DNA from 4 places in the Streptomyces sp. NPDC050549 genome. Region 1 is predicted to be linked to each of the others. Evidence: riboswitches for the same ligand, from Rfam matches in the RefSeq annotation. Region 1 holds a riboswitch; each other region holds the start of a gene.

Region 1 (4,161 bases):
CGATCGCGGTGGCCGCGGGCCTCGCCGTGATGGCCTCCGCGCCCTGGCTGCGCCGCACCATGCACCCGGTCCACTGAACCCAGGGGTCCCCTCATGCGCATCCGTACGTCCTTCCCCCACGAGACGGCCCACGAGGACATCCGCATCCCGATGTCCGACGGGACACGGCTCTACGCGCGCGTCTGGCGCCCGCTGACGGACGAACCCGTACCGGCGCTCCTGGAATACCTCCCGTACCGCCTGACCGACTGGACGGCGCCACGTGACGCCCAGCGCCACCCCTGGTACGCGGGCCACGGTTACGCCTCCGTCCGGGTCGACGTGCGCGGCCACGGCAACAGCGAGGGCGCGCCCGGCGACGAGTACGACGCGCAGGAACTCGCCGACGGCGTCGAGGTCGTCGACTGGCTTGCCGCGCAGCCCTGGTGCACCGGCAAGGTGGGCATGTTCGGCATCTCCTGGGGCGGCTTCAACTCCCTCCAGATCGCCGCCCTCGCCCCGGAGCCGCTGAAGGCGATCGTCACCGTCTGTTCGACCGACGACCGCTACGACAACGACGTTCACTACATGGGCGGTTCGGCCCTCGCCGTCGACCTGCACGCCTGGGCGGCCACCATGCTGGCCTTCGTCGCCCGCCCGCCGGACCCCGAGTACGCGGGCCTGATCTGGCGCGACATGTGGCTCAAGCGCCTGGAGCGGATCGATCCGTTCATCCACACCTGGCTGGCCCACCAGCTCCGCGACGACTACTGGAAGCACGGCAGCATCTGCGAGGACTACGGCGCGATCCGGGCCGCCGTCCTGACGGTGGGCGGCTGGCACGACCCGTACCGCGACACGGTCCTGCGGCTCGTCGAACACCTCCCGCCGGAGCGGGTACGCGGCCTGATCGGGCCGTGGTCCCATCAGTACCCGGACCGAGGTCTGCCGCCCGGCCCCGCGATCGGCTTCCTCCAGGAGACGCTGCGGTGGTGGGACCACTGGCTGAAGGGCATCGACACCGGAATCATGGGAGAGCCTCCGCTGCGGGCCTACGTCAGCGACTCGCATCCTCCGGCCACGGTCTACGACACCCTGCCGGGCCGTTGGGTCGGCGAACCCGCGTGGCCCTCGCCGCACGTGAAGACGACGACGTACGGCCTCCGGGGTGCGCCCGTTCCGGTCCGCTCCCCCATGCACACCGGTGTGGACGCGGGCCGTTTCTTCCCGTGCGGGAACGACGCCGATCTGCCGCCGGACCAGCGGGACGAGGACGCGCGGTCGGCGTGCTTCGAGTTCGAGGTGCCGGCCGAGACGTGGGTGCTGGGGCGGCCGAGGGTGCGGCTGCGGCTGACGAGCGAGGTGGAGCGCGGGCAGGTCGTCGCCCGGCTGTGCGATGTCGCCCCGGACGGTTCCTCGACGCTGGTCACCCGGGGTGTGCTCAACCTGTCGGCTCGGCACGGGCGGGACCGGGCGGTGCCGTGGACTGCGGGTGCCGCGGAGGACGTGACCTTCGAACTGAACGGCATCGGGCACGCGTTCCCGCCGGGCCATCGCATCCGGCTCGCGGTGTCGTCGGCGTACTGGCCGTGGATCTGGCCGCAGCCGGAGTCGGGGGCGGGGTTCACGCTGGATCCGGAGGGGAGTGCGCTGGAACTTCCGGTACGGGAGCAGGAGTTGGGTTCCGCTGTTCGGTTCGACGAGCCCGAGGAGGCCGCGCCCATCGGGGTCAACCACCCGGCCACGCTGGACGAGCCGCGGCCCGAGCGGCTGGTGGTGCGGGATGTCGCGAAGGGTGAGTGGCGACTGGAGGTGGATCCCCGGTACGGCGGCACGCGTGTGTATCCGGACGGGCTCGAGTTCACCGAGGACGCGCTGGAGACGTACACGATCGACGAGTCGGATCCGCTGTCCGCCCGTACGCGGTCCGACTGGACGATCCGGCTGCATCGGCCGGAGCTGGGATGGGACACGACCGTGCGGACGCGGTCGGAGATCACGTGCGACGAAACGGACTTTATTACCTCGAACGAGGTGATCTGCACCGAGGGCAGCGAAGTGATCTTTCACCGTACTTGGGAGAAAAGGATTCCGAGAACCGCCAGTTGAGGATGAATGCCCGATTTGCCGCTCTTAATCCTGCCGTGAGTTGGGTCACGTATTTCTGTGCGTGACCCGCGTCCCGGTTCGTTCGTGTTTCCCCTTGCGGAGATTGACAGTTGAACCTTGGCTCACGCAAAGGATCAAGTGCCCCATACGTCTCAGACCAAGGTCAATAGGGGTTAGGTGTGATTCCGCCACTTGTTCCGGACATGTGCTCTCGCATAGTTTCCCGGCCTGTCGAGCGGAACGCCGAATCCTGCCGCCGCCCGGCATCCCAGTCACGAACTTCTCGCACGGCAGGAGCGGGGGACCCAGGTAAGTCGCCGGACCGGTCGCTGCGACCGGGACGGCTTGGGGTTAAGTCACGTCCGTGAGGGCGCGGCCGGGCACCTCCCAGCCCGAACCCGACAGCTCACCTCGCAGGCGACGGAGAGGAACCTCGTCATGCCTGCATCCGCTCAGTCCCGCCGCGCCCGACTCGTCCGTACCCTCGCCGTCGCCGGCACCGGTGCCGCGATCCTCGCCCTGCCGATCGTCGGTGCGAGCACCGCGTCGGCCGCCACGACCTCGTCGACCACGGTTGCCGGGTACCCCAACACCCTTGACGGGTGGATCCGCGAGTCGCTCGCGATCATGGCGCAGAAGGGGATTCCGGGGACGTACAACGGGATCTACCGCAACGTGATCCGCGAGTCTTCCGGCAACCCCTACGCGATCAACAACTGGGACTCCAACGCGGCGGCGGGTACTCCGTCGAAGGGGCTTCTCCAGGTGATCGACCCGACGTTCAACGCGTATCACGTTGCCGGGACTTCGTTCGACCCGTACGACCCGGTCGCGAACATCACGGCTGCCTGCAACTACGCGGCGGCGGTGTACGGGTCCATCGACAACGTTTACGGGGCTTACTAGAAACGTTGGATCAGCCACGACGGGTTGTGTTTTGAGTGCAGCGCCGTCGTGGCTGGTCGCGCAGTTCCCCGCGCCCCTAAAAGACTTCGCCGAGGAGTCTTTCCAGGACCACGGCGATGCCGTCGTCCTCGTTCGACCTCGTCACCTCGTCCGCCACCGCCTTGAGTTCGGGGTGGGCGTTGGCCATGGCCACCCCGTGGGCCGCCCAGTCGAACATCGGGATGTCGTTCGGCATGTCGCCGAAGGCGATGGTGTCGGAGGGGTGCAGCCCCAGGTGTCGGGCGGCGAGGGCCAGGCCCGTCGCCTTGGTGATGCCGAGTGGCTGGAGTTCGACGGTGCCGGGGCCCGACATGGTGACCGAGGCCAGAGAACCGACCACCGAGCGCGCCGTGGACGCCAATTCGTCGTCCTCCAGGGCGGGGTGACGGAGCAGCACCTTGCTGATCGGTTCGGACCACAGGTCGTCGCGCCTGCCGACCCGTACGGCGGGGAGCGTGGGGTGCGGCATCAGGTAGCCGGGCTCGATGAGGGTGAGGCCGTCCACTCCGTCCTGGTCGACCGCCGCGTACACCTGGCCCACCTCTGCCTCGATCTTGCCGAGCGCGGTCTCCGCCAACTCCCGGTCCAGGGTGACCGACCAGAGCAGACGGTCCGCGCCGGCGTCGTACAACTGCGCGCCCTGTCCGCACACCGCGAGCCCCCTGCTGCCGAGGTCTTCGAGGAGCGGTCGCACCCTCGGGGCGGGCCGGCCGGTGACGACCAGGTGCCGGGCGCCGGCCGCCGCGGCCCTCGCGAGTGCGGTGCGGGACCGGTCGGAGAGTGTGTCGTCGCCGCGCAGCAGCGTTCCGTCCAGGTCGGTGGCGATCAGTGCATATGCGAGGGGTGCGGCCATGATCAGAGAATACGGATGGAACGCCCCACCGACTCGACACGAACCGGACGGCTGCTGCCTTCACATACGTTGACCCGAGTTCCGGTTGGTTTGACAGTTACGGCGGTCATGCCGAGTCCCGGATCACCAGTTCGGTGGGCAGGATCACGCCCGCCGTGTCCTCTCCGGCGATCTGGGCCAGGAGCATCCGGACCATTTCGGCGCTGATGCGGTCGTAGGGCTGGCGCATGGTGGTGAGGGCCGGGGTGATGGCGGTGGCCGCCGCCGAGTCGTCG
Region 2 (4,161 bases), on a different contig from region 1:
GCCGTCGCGGAGTTGGCGTCCCAGTTGGTCCAACGCAGCGACGCCAGTCGGCTGTTGCCGTCGCCGCAGGCAAGCATGAAATTGGCGGGGCGCACCTCGGCACGCCAGAGGCAGTCGACCAGCACGGGGACCGCGGGCTGCCGCTGGGCGACCGGTTGCGCGCGCACCGTCGCCGGGGCCGCGGACGAGGTGCCCACGGCAGGTGCGAGCAGGGCAGCGGCACAGACCGTGACGAGTCCGACCATGGTGTGTTTGTACATGTCCGCTCCCGGCCGCCTGTTCGTACTGTCGCTCCGCACCCGCACCGGCGGTGGGCCCGCCCGGCGGGACACGGTCGTCGTCCGTCGTCTCGTTCGACGCTACGACCGTGTCCTGGGTTCCACCACTCGTACAGACCAACGACGCGGCCCGCCGGGAGTAGCGGGGCGTACGCGAGCGGGGCCGGGAATCCCCGGACCCGGGCGGTTCAGGCGGGCCGTACGGCGCCCCGAATGGCAGCCGAACCGGCGTAGAAGATCGACTCCTCGCGTATCGGCGTGCCCGGGCTCGGCGCGTGGATCATCAGGCCGTTGCCGGTGTAGAGGCCGACGTGGTCGATGCTGTCGTAGAAGAAGATCAGATCGCCGGCGCGGATGTCGGTGAGGGGGACGAGGGCGCCGGCGCCCGACTGTTCCTGGGCGGTGCGCGGGAGCATTACGCCCGCCGCCTTCCAGGCGGCCTGGGTGAGGCTGGAGCAGTCGTACGCGTCCGGTCCCGCCGCGCCCCACAGGCAGGGCCTGCCGATCTGTGCGCGGGCGAAGGCGAGCGCGGTGGCGGTTTTGCTTTGGGCGCCGGCGTCCGGTGCGGTGGGGGTGACGGCGGCGGGCGTCGAGCTCATGGCCGGGGCCGGGGGGAGTGTGACTTCCGGGGCCATGGCTGGAGGGGCGGGGGGTGCGAGTGTGGGGGCGACGGACGGGGCCGCAGCGAAGGAGACCTCGGGGGCGGGGGCGGTCGGCTGCCATTCCTGCTGCGGCGGGCGCCAGGAAGGTTCCGGTGCGGGCTGCCAGGCGGGCTGGGCCGAGGGCTGCTGGGGGATCAGAGGTATCTGCCCGGTGGACCAAGCGGGTTGCTCGGTAACTGCGGGCATCTGGCCTGTGGACCACGTCTCTTGCTCGGTCACCGCGGGCATCTGCCCTGTGGACCAGACCTGTTGCTCGGTCACTACGGGGAATTGGCCGGTGGACCACGGCGGTTGCTGGGTCACTGCGGGCATCTGCCCTGTGGACCACGTCTCTTGCTCGGTCACCATGGGCATCTGTCCGGTGGACCAGGTGGTCTCCGGGGCGGACCAGGTCGTCTCCGGGAGCGGCCAGGTGGCGCCCGTCGGCGCGGTCTCGGTGCGCGGTGCGCCGATGGCCGGGAGCAGGTCCAGGCTCGCGGTGAGCGGGTCGAAGGCCGGTACCGGGGCGGTCGCGAACTGCTGTGGTGCCACGACGCGCGCGGGCGGCACCTCGACGGCCGGGGCGGGCGGTACCGGCGGCAGGTCGAGGACGGTCGCCGGAGGCGTCTGCGACATCTGGGCCTGAGCCATCTGCGCGATCTGGGCGATCTGGGACATCTGCGCCTGAGGTGCCTGCGTCTGCGACATCTGCGGCATCACAGGAGACTGCTGCATCTGCTGCATCTGCTGCATCTGCTGCATCTGCTGCATCTGCTGTGCGGCGGGAGGCAGCGCGGCGATGGGTGCCGCGGTCAACTCCGATGCGGAGGCCATGAGTTGCAGGGCAGTGGGCTCTGGTGCGGCGGTGGTCCCCGCGGTCAGTTCGGCCATGGCGCGGCCGGGCTGCGCTTCGACTGCGCCGCCGGTGCTCTGGGGCTCGGGACGTCGTTCGGAGCGCTCGGGGCGGGACTCGGCCGGGCGGGCCGGGGTCCTGCCGGGCGGCAGGATCGCCGGCACGGTCGGGCCCAGTTGAGTGCGCGCGCGGTCGAACAGCTGCCGGGTGACGGCTTCGACAGCGGGATCGGAAGGCCGCGACGCGCCGGGGCGGGGGTTGACACGCTTGCGCGGCCCCCCGGACATCGCACGTGTGGCGTTGTAGTTTCCAGTGGCCGTCTCGGCCCTGTCGTAAAGGGAGTTGATCCGCCGCTGGACTTCGTCGCGGCTGGGTCGGTCGTCCACGGTGGGGCCACTGCCTCCGGTGCGCGTGCGTCGTTCTGCCGGCATGGCAGACGTGCTCCTTCCGCTTTGCGCCTACCGGGTTAGCTGTCGGGTTCGGGCGTCGATCACGGAAGGTTTGCCCTACGGTCCTTGCCCTGAAGGGCAGTTGGACCGATTCACCCCAAGTTCGGTTGGGTCCCCGGCTCCGGCTGCCGCGAGCGGCACGCCGGACTCGGCGCAAGCCGTGCGGCCCGGCGCCGATCGCCGGAGTAGGTCGTACGGCCTGAACGTCAACTTAGCCAACGTGTGTGCCTCGTGTGAAGGTTGAAGCGCGATATGTCCGATACGTATTTGTGACCTTTACCTCGCCCTGGTGTGTCGAGGGGTCAGGAGCCCGCCGGGGCGGGTGATCCATAAGAGGTCGCTATGAATTTCCGGGACGGTTGAACACACCGGGACCGGGCTCCGTATTGGGACGGGGGATTTCCATGCCGGGACGAGCCGGGCCGACCGATACGTGTAGGAGCAACTTCCTTGGCACGCAACACGCGCAGACGCCCCACAGGCGCACGACGCGCGACGATGGCAGCAGTCGCCCTGATGCTGGGCGGCGGAGGACTGGTGGCGGCGAACGTCTACGCGTCGGCGTCCGAAGGCGGTTGGGGCGGTGACTCCGCCCAGCAAGGGTCTCCGGACGCGGCATCGCGAGGCGCGACGATCGACTGCCCGGACATCGGCACCCAGTTGACGACGGTGCCCGACGAGGCGAAGGCCGACGTCGACAAGGAACTCGCGAATCTGGACCAGCAGATAACCGAGGCCTACCAGAAACTCCGGGACTCGACGGAGTCCATACGCCAGGACGCATCCTTCGCCGACAACGAGATCATGAATCCGCTGAAGGAGAAGCGCGCGGCGACCATCGGACGGATCGACGACGCCATCGCACGCGTCGGGGACCGCCCGGAAGGACTCGACGCGCTCGCCGGCTGCACCCTGATCGCGCCCACGAACGAGACCGGCGACCAGGGCGGCAACGGCGACGACCAGAGCGCCAGTGCCAGTGCCAGTGCCAGCGCTTCCGGCCAGGGCGGTCAGGGCCAGCAGCAGACCACCAACGGGCCGGTCGCCTCGGACTACGCGGACATCACCTCCGTACAGCCGAACGTGAACGCTCCGCAGGAGCAGGCGGGTGCCTCGGGCGGCACGTTCGTCACCGCCTGCGGGGTGAACGCGAACGGCCTGTTCAACTCCGACAACGTGATCGTCGCGCCCGGTGTCACCAATGGCGCCCACCACTTCCACGACTACATCGGCAACCAGTCCAACAACGCCTTCGCGAGCGACCAGGATCTGGCGAACGCCGACACGAGCTGCGAGAACCCGGGCGACAAGTCCACCTACTACTGGCCTGTGCTGCGCCTCCAGAACGGCAAGCAGGAGCGCGACGCGGACAAGCCCGGCGGCGGCACCGAGGGCAACTCGGGTGAGATCGTCACGGCCAAGCAGGTCACGCTGACCTTCGAGGGCAACCCGCAGAGCAAGGTCGTCGCGATGCCGCGCCTGCTGCGTATCATCACCGGCGACGCGAAGGCCTTCGTCAACGGCCCGGCCAACGCCAACGCCTCCTGGAGCTGCACCGGGTTCGAGGACCGGCAGCTCAAGGACAAGTACCCGCTGTGCCCGGCGGGCAGCGACGTCGTGCGCACCTTCAAGTTCCAGAGCTGCTGGGACGGCCGCAACATCGACAGCGCCAACCATCGCACCCACGTGGCCTTCGAGGCCGCCGACGGCGCCTGCCCGGACGGTTTCAAGGCCATCCCGCAGCTGGTGCAGCGGATCGTCTACGCCGTCGACGCGCCGAGCCTCCAGGACGGCGGCAGGACGTCCCCGCTGTTCGCGGTGGACTCCTTCCCCGAGCAGCAGCACAAGCCCGTCACCGACCACGGCGACTTCATCAACGTCTTCTCCGAGGGCCTGATGAACGACATGGTCACCTGCATCAACAGCGGTGAGAAGTGCGG
Region 3 (4,161 bases), on a different contig from region 1:
CGGCTCGCCGGCAACCCCTCCGTGCTGGCCGGCTTCAGCGGAGTGCTGACCGGACCGGGCCGGCATCGCTGACCCGGACGCGGCACATGGGTTTCCACAGGTTATGAGTTCTCCACAGGCGTTGCCTCGCAGGTCCCGCACCATTGATGATGTTGGCGCTTGAGTGGACTTGTTCGAATCTGTGAGGGACTTGATGCTGGAGACCGCCGAGAACGGCCGTACGTGGGTGCTGTCCGGGCCCACGAGCAGTTACGCCGTCCATCTCACCGAGCGCGACGAACTGCTCCATCTCCACTGGGGTCCCCGTATCGCGCTCGCCGACGCCGAGGAACTCGCCGCCCGTCCGCTCCCCGGCGGCTCCTCCTTCGAGTCCCCGCTCGACGGACGCGAGGAGTACCCGGTCGAGGGCGGCCCCCGCTTCGTCCGGCCCGCCCTGTCTGTGCGCACGCCGGAGCGGCGCGGCACCGAGTGGTCCTTCGACCGCCACGACACGGACGGCGACGAACTGCGGCTCCGCTTCCGCGACGCGGGACTGACGATCACCCTGCACTACCGGACGCGCGGTGACGTCGTGGAGCGCTGGACGGTCCTCGACAACGAGGGGACCGAGCCGCTGGAGCTGCTGCGCGCCGACTCCGCCACCTGGACGCTGCCCGACCGCGAGGAGTGGCAGCTGTCGCACGTGCACGGGCGCTGGGCCGCCGAGTCACGGCTGGTGCGCTCCCCCCTCACCTACGGCGAGAAGGTCATCGGCAGCCGGCGCGGCCACACCGGACACCAGTACCTTCCCTGGGTCGCCCTCGACACCGACGCGACCGAGGAACGCGGCGAGGTCTACGGCTGCGCCCTCGGCTGGTCGGGGTCCTGGCGGATCGCCGTGGCCCAGCTCCCGGACGCGCGCGTGCAGATCACCGGCGGCGCCGGGTACGACGAGTCCGGGCTGCTGAGCCTCGCGGCCGGGGAGTCCTTCACGACGCCCCTCTTCGCGGCCCTGTGGAGCGACGCCGGCTTCGGCGGCGCCAGCCGCGCCTGGCACACCTACCAGCGGACGTACGTCATCCCGGACGCCGACCGGGACCGGCCCGTGCTCTACAACTCCTGGGAGGCCACGCAGTTCGACATCTCCGAGGAGCAGCAGGAGGTCCTCGCGCAGCGTGCGGCGGCGGCCGGCGTCGAGCTGTTCGTGGTCGACGACGGGTGGTTCGGCGCCCGCACCAGCGACCGTGCCGGACTCGGCGACTGGACCCCCAACCCGGACCGCTTCCCCGCCGGCCTCAAGCCGCTCGCCGACCGCGTCCACGCACTGGGCATGCAGTTCGGCATCTGGGTCGAGCCCGAGATGATCAACCCGGACAGCGACCTGTACCGCGCCCACCCGGACTGGGTGCAGTACCAGGAGGGACGAAAGCGGACGGAGTTCCGCAATCAGCTCGTCCTCAACCTGGCCCGTGAGGACGTCCAGGAGTACCTCTGGGAGCAGCTCGACGGACTCCTCTCCAGCGCCCCGATCGACTATGTGAAGTGGGACTTCAACCGCTGCTTCACCGACGCGGGCTGGCCCGGCGACGCTTATCCGCAACGCCTCTGGGTGGACCATGTGCGCGCGCTGTACGCCCTGTTGGACCGGCTGCGGGCGGCCCACCCCGGTGTGGCCTTCGAGTCCTGCTCGGGCGGCGGCGGCCGGATCGACCTCGGCATCCTGAGCCGTACCGACCAGGTGTGGACCTCCGACAACACCGACCCGCTCGACCGGCTCGCCATCCAGCACGGCTTCAGCCAGATCCACCCCGCGCGCGTGATGGCCGCCTGGGTCACCGACAGCCCCAACACCCAGCTCAACGACCGGGTCAGCAGCCTGCGCTTCCGGTTCGTGAGCGCCATGGCCGGCGTCCTCGGTGTGGGCGGCGACCTCTCGGAGTGGACCGAGGAGGAACTCGCCGAGGCCCGCGAGTGGATCGCCCTCTACAAGGAGATCCGGCCGCTCGTGCAGCACGGCGACCTCCACCGGCTGCGCCCGCCGACCGGCGGACTCAGCGCCGTGCAGTACACGCGCGGCGACGAGAGCGTCGTCCTCGCACTGCTCCAGGCGCAGCACTACGGCGAGCCGGTACCGGCGCTCCGGCTGCGCGGGCTCGACCCGACGGCATCGTACGAATGCCTTGAAACGGGCGAAGTCCACCGAGGTGCGGTCCTGTTGCATCACGGGCTGCGGACCGGGCTGCGCGGTGACCTCGATGCGACGGTTCTCCGGCTGCGTCACATCTGAGCATTCTGCCCGAATTGCAGCCTTCGTTACAACTCGCTCTGGAATAAGGGAAGCTGAGGGGTTGTACGTGAGCAGCGTCATATCCGTGACCGTACGTCGCTCGTCATGTTCACGTAATTGACATGCTTTTCCAGGGGAATTGAGGGAGGAGGCGGGTGGGAATTCACGGAGGGTGACTGTGAATTCCCACAGGAGATCACAAGAAAGACAAAACCGTGGAACCTCCTGCTTGTCCCTTTGCGTCTTCCTCGCTTACGTTCGCCACCAATCCGGACGGACGCCCAATCCTGCCGCCGACCGGACTCCGCACACACCCACCCGTATGCGGCAGGAGCGGGGGACCCACAGGTAGGACGCCTGTTCCGGTCTCCGGAACGGGCTTGGGGTAAAGCCGCGACCAGCGCGCGGCCGGGCATCTCCAGCCCGCACCCGACAGCTCACCTCGCAGGCGCCGGAGAGGAATTCGTCATGCCCGCGAAGGGTAAGCACCGCCGTCCCAAGTCCCAGCGCCTCACCCGCTCGATAGCCGTAGCCGGAACCGGCGGCGCCGCGCTCGCCCTTCCGCTCATGGGAGCCACCGGTGCCCATGCGGCCACTTCGACTTCCGCTCCGGAAAAGGCCGTTCAGGCGGCTCCGGCAACCGAGGGGACGGTGGCGCAGAAGGCGGCGACCGCCAAGACCGAGGGCGTCAAGACGTATTCGGTGAAGGCGGGCGACTGGCTCGCGAAGATCGCCGACGAGCAGGACGTCACCGGTGGCTGGAAGAAGATCTACCAGGACAACCGCGAGGCCATCGGCGCCGACCCGTCGCTGATCCACCCGGGCCTGAAGCTCTCCCTCGGCAAGAAGGCCACGACGAGCACGACCAAGTCGTCCGGTTCGTCCTCCTCGTCGTCCTCCTCTTCGTCGAAGAAGACGACCGCCACGCAGAGTGCCGACACCACCAGCACCGCCGGCGGCTACACCCTCCCCGTGACCGGCGGCACCATCGGCACCGGCTACCACGTCGCGGGCAGCATGTGGTCCAGCGGCTATCACACGGGCGTCGACTTCGTCGTCCCGACCGGCACCACCGTCAAGGCGGTCGCCGCGGGCACGGTCGTCTCGGCGGCCTACGACGGCGCCTACGGCAACGAGGTCGTCATCCGGCACGCGGACGGCGAGTACTCGCAGTACGCCCACATGTCGCAGCTGTCCGTCTCGGCCGGCCAGACCGTGACCGAGGGCCAGCAGATCGGCCTCTCCGGTGCGACCGGCAACGTCACCGGCCCGCACCTGCACTTCGAGATCCGGACCACTCCGTACTACGGCTCGGACGTGGATCCGGTCGCCTACCTCCGCTCGCACGGCGTCACCGTCGGCTGACTCCGGAGCCCGGCGCAGGGCAGTTCCCGGGGTCAACGCCCCTGGCCAGGGGCTTATTCCGACTTTGGGCAACCCTTTACGAGTGGCTTATCTCACCGTCCGTCAACCCCATATTACGATCGCGTAGGTCACACTCCAGGGTGAACTATGGTTGCCGTGGCTAACGATTCGAAGAGTGACAACAGATCAGTGATCGGGTCGTACGTGGCGGTGGGGGACAGCTTCACCGAGGGCGTCGGCGACCCCGGTCCCGACGGGGCGATGGTCGGCTGGGCCGACCGGTTCGCGGTACTGCTCGCGGACCGGCGGCCCGAGGGCGACTTCGAGTACACCAACCTCGCCGTGCGCGGGAAACTGCTCGACCAGATCGTGGCCGACCAGCTCACCCGGGCCAAGGAGATCGGCCCCGACCTGGTCTCCTTCTGTGCGGGCGGCAACGACATCATCCGGCCCGGCACCGACCCCGACGAGGTCGCCGAGCGCTTCGAGCGCGCGGTCGCCGACCTCACCTCCGCCGTCGGCAGCGTCCT
Region 4 (4,161 bases), on a different contig from region 1:
CCGTGACGGCTCACTGCCCGACACGATGGGCGGCGAACTGCGCGAGATCGTCGAGGAGGAGGTCCCGGCCCGCGCCCTGATGTGCGCCTACCGGCTCCCGGAGGACGGCACGCGCGCGTCCGACGCGGCCGACCTCGCCCTCACCATCCTCGGCGGCGGCGAGTCCTCGCTCCTCTACAACCGCCTCGTACGACGCGACCGTACGGCCGTCGCCGCCGGCTTCGGTCTGCTGCGGCTGGCCGGAGCACCCTCCCTGGGGTGGCTGGACGTCAAGACGTCCGGGGACGTCGAGGTGCCCGTCATCGAGGCCGCCATCGACGAGGAGCTCGCCCGGTTCGCCGCGGAGGGCCCCACGGCCGAGGAAATGGAGCGCGCCCAGGCCCAGTTGGAGCGCGAGTGGCTGGACCGGCTGGGCACGGTCGCGGGCCGCGCGGACGAACTGTGCCGGTACGCCGTCCTGTTCGGTGACCCGCAGCTCGCCCTGACCGCCGTACAGCGCGTCCTGGACGTGACGGCGGAGGAGGTCCAGGAGGTCGCCAAGGCGCGCCTGCGGCCCGACAACCGCGCGGTGCTCGTCTACGAGCCGATCGCGGACGAGGATGCCGACGACGAAGCAGCAGCGGCCGAGGCCGGCGACGAGAACGAGGAGGCGGCCAAGTGACCGAGCTCGCCACGATGGAATTCCACCCGCAGCCCCAGGCGGGCGAGGCCAGGCCGTGGGCCTTCCCGGCGCCCGAGCGCGCGACGCTCGGCAACGGCCTGACCGTGCTGCGCTGCCACCGCCCCGGCCAGCAGGTCGTCGCCGTCGAGGTGCTCCTCGACGCGCCCCTGGAGGCCGAACCGGCCGGTCTGGACGGTGTCGCCACGATCACCGCACGTGCCTTCTCCGAGGGCACCGACAAGCACTCCGCCGAGGAGTTCGCCGCCGAGCTGGAGCGCTCCGGCGCCACCCTCGACGCGCACGCCGACCACCCCGGCATCCGGCTGAGCCTGGAGGTCCCGGCCTCGCGCCTGGCCAAGGGTCTCGGCCTGCTGTCGGACGCCCTCAGGGCGCCCGCCTTCGCCGACAGCGAGGTCGAGCGGCTGGTCCGCAACCGCCTCGACGAGATCCCGCACGAGACGGCCAACCCGTCCCGCCGCGCGGCCAAGGAGCTCGCCAAGGAGCTGTTCCCGGCGAGCGCGCGCATGTCGCGCCCGCGCCAGGGGACCGAGGAGACCGTCCAGAAGATCGACTCCGGGGCCGTACGCGCCTTCTACGACCGGCATGTCCGCCCCGCGACCGCCACCGTCGTGGTCGTCGGTGACCTCACCGGCATCGACCTGGACGCGCTGCTGGCCGACACCCTTGGCTCATGGACCGGCCCCGCCGGCCAGCCGCGCCCCGTGCCGCCGGTGACCGCCGACGACACCGGGCGGGTCGTGATCGTGCACCGGCCCGGCGCCGTCCAGACGCAGCTGCTCATCGGCCGCGTCGGAGCCGACCGGCACGACCGCGTGTGGCCGGCCCAGGTGCTCGGCACGTACTGCCTCGGCGGCACCCTCACCTCCCGCCTGGACCGCGTCCTGCGCGAGGAGAAGGGCTACACCTACGGTGTGCGGGCGTTCGGCCAGGTGCTGCGCTCGGCACCGGACGGCACGGGCGCGTCGATGCTCGCCATCAGCGGCTCCGTGGACACCCCGAACACGGGTCCGGCCCTGGACGACCTGTGGACGGTGCTGCGCAAGCTCGCCGAGGGCGGACTCACCGACGCCGAGCGGGACATCGCCGTGCAGAACCTCGTCGGGGTGGCGCCGCTCAAGTACGAGACCGCCGCCGCCGTGGCGAGCACGCTGGCCGACCAGGTCGAGCAGCACCTGCCCGACGACTACCAGGCGACGCTGTACCAGCAGCTCGCCGCGACCGGCACCGTGGAGGCCACCGCGGCGGTCGTCAACGCCTTCCCGGTGGACCGTCTGGTGACGATCCTCGTCGGCGACGCGGAGCAGATCAAGGAGCCCGTCGAGGCCCTCGGCATCGGCGAAGTGACCGTCGTTCCGGCGGAGTAGACGCAGTAGCGGCACGCGCGTGGGGGAGCCCTGGTGACTGAAGCGTCACCAGGGCTCCCTATTGTCCGAATTGGGGGAGAGGTTGCCCGTCTGCCCTGTGGCATGCGCAACAAAACCCGTGATCCGTTTGGGGATTGAAAGTGGCCCCCCTTAGCGTCGGTCCGGCTGTCCGTCAGGCACCGCGCCGCACTCGCGGCACCGGACAGTCATCGCCGAGTCCCCGTACGGCGCGAGCCAGGGGAGCCGGGGACCCACATGAGTCCCTGGGGTGAATCGGACGCCCGCGCGCGTGGCGGGGGAGTCCGTAGGAGACCTTCCTGCTCCGAACCCGTCAGCTAACCCGGTAGGCGAGAAGGAAGGAAAGGACCAGCCACTTCATGGCGTTCACCCGCGCCACCGGGAAGCACCGTCGCCCGAGCCGGACCCACCGCACCACCGTTCGCGCCGCGAGTGTCGCGGCTCTCGCCACCTCCGGCGTCGTAGGCACCCTGGCCGCCGCCCCGGCGTTCGCCGCGGAGCCCGCCCCCGAACAGACCGGCCTCACGCCCGTCGTCGCCATCGGCGACTCCGTGGCCGAGAAGATCGACGCCCAGGCCGTCGCCCAGAGGCAGGCCGCCGCCGAGACGCTCGCCGAGGAGACCGCCCGCGCCAAGGCCGCCGCCCAGGCCGAGGCGGCCCGTGAGGCCCAGGCGCGCGCCGCCCGCGAGGCCGAGCGCAAGAGGCTCAACACCTTCGTCGCGCCGGTCGCCAACTCCTATGTGTCCACCGGTTACAAGACCGGCGGCTCCCTGTGGTCCTCCGGCGCCCACACGGGCATCGACTTCCACGCCTCGACCGGTACCAGCGTCCACGCGGTGGGCTCCGGAACCGTCGTCGAGGCCGGCTGGGGCGGCTCGTACGGCAACGAAGTCGTGATCAGGATGGCCGACGGCATGTACACCATGTACGGCCACCTGTCGTCCATCGGTGTCTCCGTCGGCCAGAAGGTCACCCCGGGCCAGCAGATCGGTCTCTCCGGGGCCACCGGCAACGTCACCGGACCGCACCTCCACTTCGAGGCCCGCACGACCGCCGAGTACGGCTCCGACGTCGACCCCGTCGCCTACCTCCGCAAGCACGGCGTCAACGTCTGACGAGGTACTACCGCACTTCCCGGAGCCCCGGCCCGCAGGCCGGGGCTTTCGGCGTTTCCGGACCCCTTCTGTCCAAAAAATATCCATGGATTCCGGTCCGCCATCGGAAATTCCCGCTGATTGCAATAGAGTCACGGAACACACGTCAATCGTCGACGTTTCACGGGGATTAAGGCGGAGGTCGGACATGCGTATTCCGGCGCACTCGGTATGCACGGCGATCCGGGACGACATCGTCGCCGGTGTCTACGAGCGCGGCGGCCGGCTCACGGAGGAACTCCTCGCGCGCCGGTACGGCGTCTCGCGCGTCCCCGTGCGGGAGGCCCTGCGCACGCTGGAGGCGGAGGGGTTCGTGGTGACCCGGCGGCACGCGGGCGCGTGCGTCGCGGAACCGACCGAGCAGGAGGCCGCCGACCTGCTGGAGATGCGGATGCTGCTGGAGCCGCTCGGCGCCTCGCGGGCCGCCCAGCGGCGCACCGAGGCCCACCTCAAGGTGCTCCGCGGCCTCGTCAGGCTGGGCCAGGAGCGCGCCAGGAGGGGCAACAGCGAGGATCTGCGCTCCTTGGGCAGCTGGTTCCACGAGACGCTGGCCCAGGCCTCCGGAAGCCCCGCCCTGACCTCGATGCTGACCCAGCTGCGGCACAAGATCGCCTGGATGTACGTGGTGGACGCGCCGGCCAACCCCGTGGAGTCCTGGGCGGAGCACGGGGCGATCGTGGACGCAGTGGCGCGCGGCGACGCCGAGCGCGCGCGGGCGATCACCGCCCTGCACACCGAGCGCGCGGGCACCGCGCACCGGCTGCGCTTTCCCGGCGGCGCGAACGGCACGGACCGTGTGAGGACTTCGCAACCTCCCGTAAACATGTCGGGTCTCCGGCATTAACACGGGCGCCGTATACAAAGAGAGCGTAATTCGCGGGGGATTATTTCTGCTGCCCGCAAATGGAATTGCGAAGGGCTCGCCCGGTAATTCGGACGAGCC

What was found. A riboswitch is a leader RNA that binds a small molecule or an ion and turns the genes downstream of it on or off. The one in region 1 is predicted to bind cyclic di-AMP.
Positions count from the first base shown of each region.
Region 2: it holds a riboswitch for cyclic di-AMP, as region 1 does, so the genes downstream of both, AB0I51_RS42905 (NlpC/P60 family protein) here and AB0I51_RS08815 (transglycosylase SLT domain-containing protein) in region 1, are expected to answer to the same signal.
Region 3: it holds a riboswitch for cyclic di-AMP, as region 1 does, so the genes downstream of both, AB0I51_RS20770 (LysM peptidoglycan-binding domain-containing M23 family metallopeptidase) here and AB0I51_RS08815 (transglycosylase SLT domain-containing protein) in region 1, are expected to answer to the same signal.
Region 4: it holds a riboswitch for cyclic di-AMP, as region 1 does, so the genes downstream of both, AB0I51_RS45670 (M23 family metallopeptidase) here and AB0I51_RS08815 (transglycosylase SLT domain-containing protein) in region 1, are expected to answer to the same signal.

Region 1 is NZ_JBFAJD010000004.1:186,203-190,363, forward strand. It holds partial or broken gene AB0I51_RS08805 (peptide MFS transporter) at 1-77, shown strand, start outside; gene AB0I51_RS08810 (CocE/NonD family hydrolase) at 94-2,088, shown strand; cyclic di-AMP (ydaO/yuaA leader) riboswitch at 2,320-2,521, shown strand; gene AB0I51_RS08815 (transglycosylase SLT domain-containing protein) at 2,527-2,994, shown strand; gene AB0I51_RS08820 (HAD family hydrolase) at 3,071-3,886, opposite strand; gene AB0I51_RS08825 (LacI family DNA-binding transcriptional regulator) at 3,993-4,161, opposite strand, start outside.
Region 2 is NZ_JBFAJD010000051.1:50,833-54,993, forward strand. It holds gene AB0I51_RS42900 (hypothetical protein) at 1-260, opposite strand, end outside; gene AB0I51_RS42905 (NlpC/P60 family protein) at 467-2,203, opposite strand; cyclic di-AMP (ydaO/yuaA leader) riboswitch at 2,212-2,385, opposite strand; gene AB0I51_RS42910 (DUF1996 domain-containing protein) at 2,720-4,161, shown strand, end outside.
Region 3 is NZ_JBFAJD010000013.1:107,414-111,574, reverse strand. It holds gene AB0I51_RS20780 (hypothetical protein) at 1-72, shown strand, start outside; gene AB0I51_RS20775 (alpha-galactosidase) at 194-2,266, shown strand; cyclic di-AMP (ydaO/yuaA leader) riboswitch at 2,568-2,730, shown strand; gene AB0I51_RS20770 (LysM peptidoglycan-binding domain-containing M23 family metallopeptidase) at 2,735-3,631, shown strand; gene AB0I51_RS20765 (SGNH/GDSL hydrolase family protein) at 3,821-4,161, shown strand, end outside.
Region 4 is NZ_JBFAJD010000067.1:8,588-12,748, forward strand. It holds gene AB0I51_RS45660 (pitrilysin family protein) at 1-661, shown strand, start outside; gene AB0I51_RS45665 (pitrilysin family protein) at 658-2,046, shown strand; cyclic di-AMP (ydaO/yuaA leader) riboswitch at 2,247-2,410, shown strand; gene AB0I51_RS45670 (M23 family metallopeptidase) at 2,424-3,179, shown strand; gene AB0I51_RS45675 (GntR family transcriptional regulator) at 3,367-4,062, shown strand.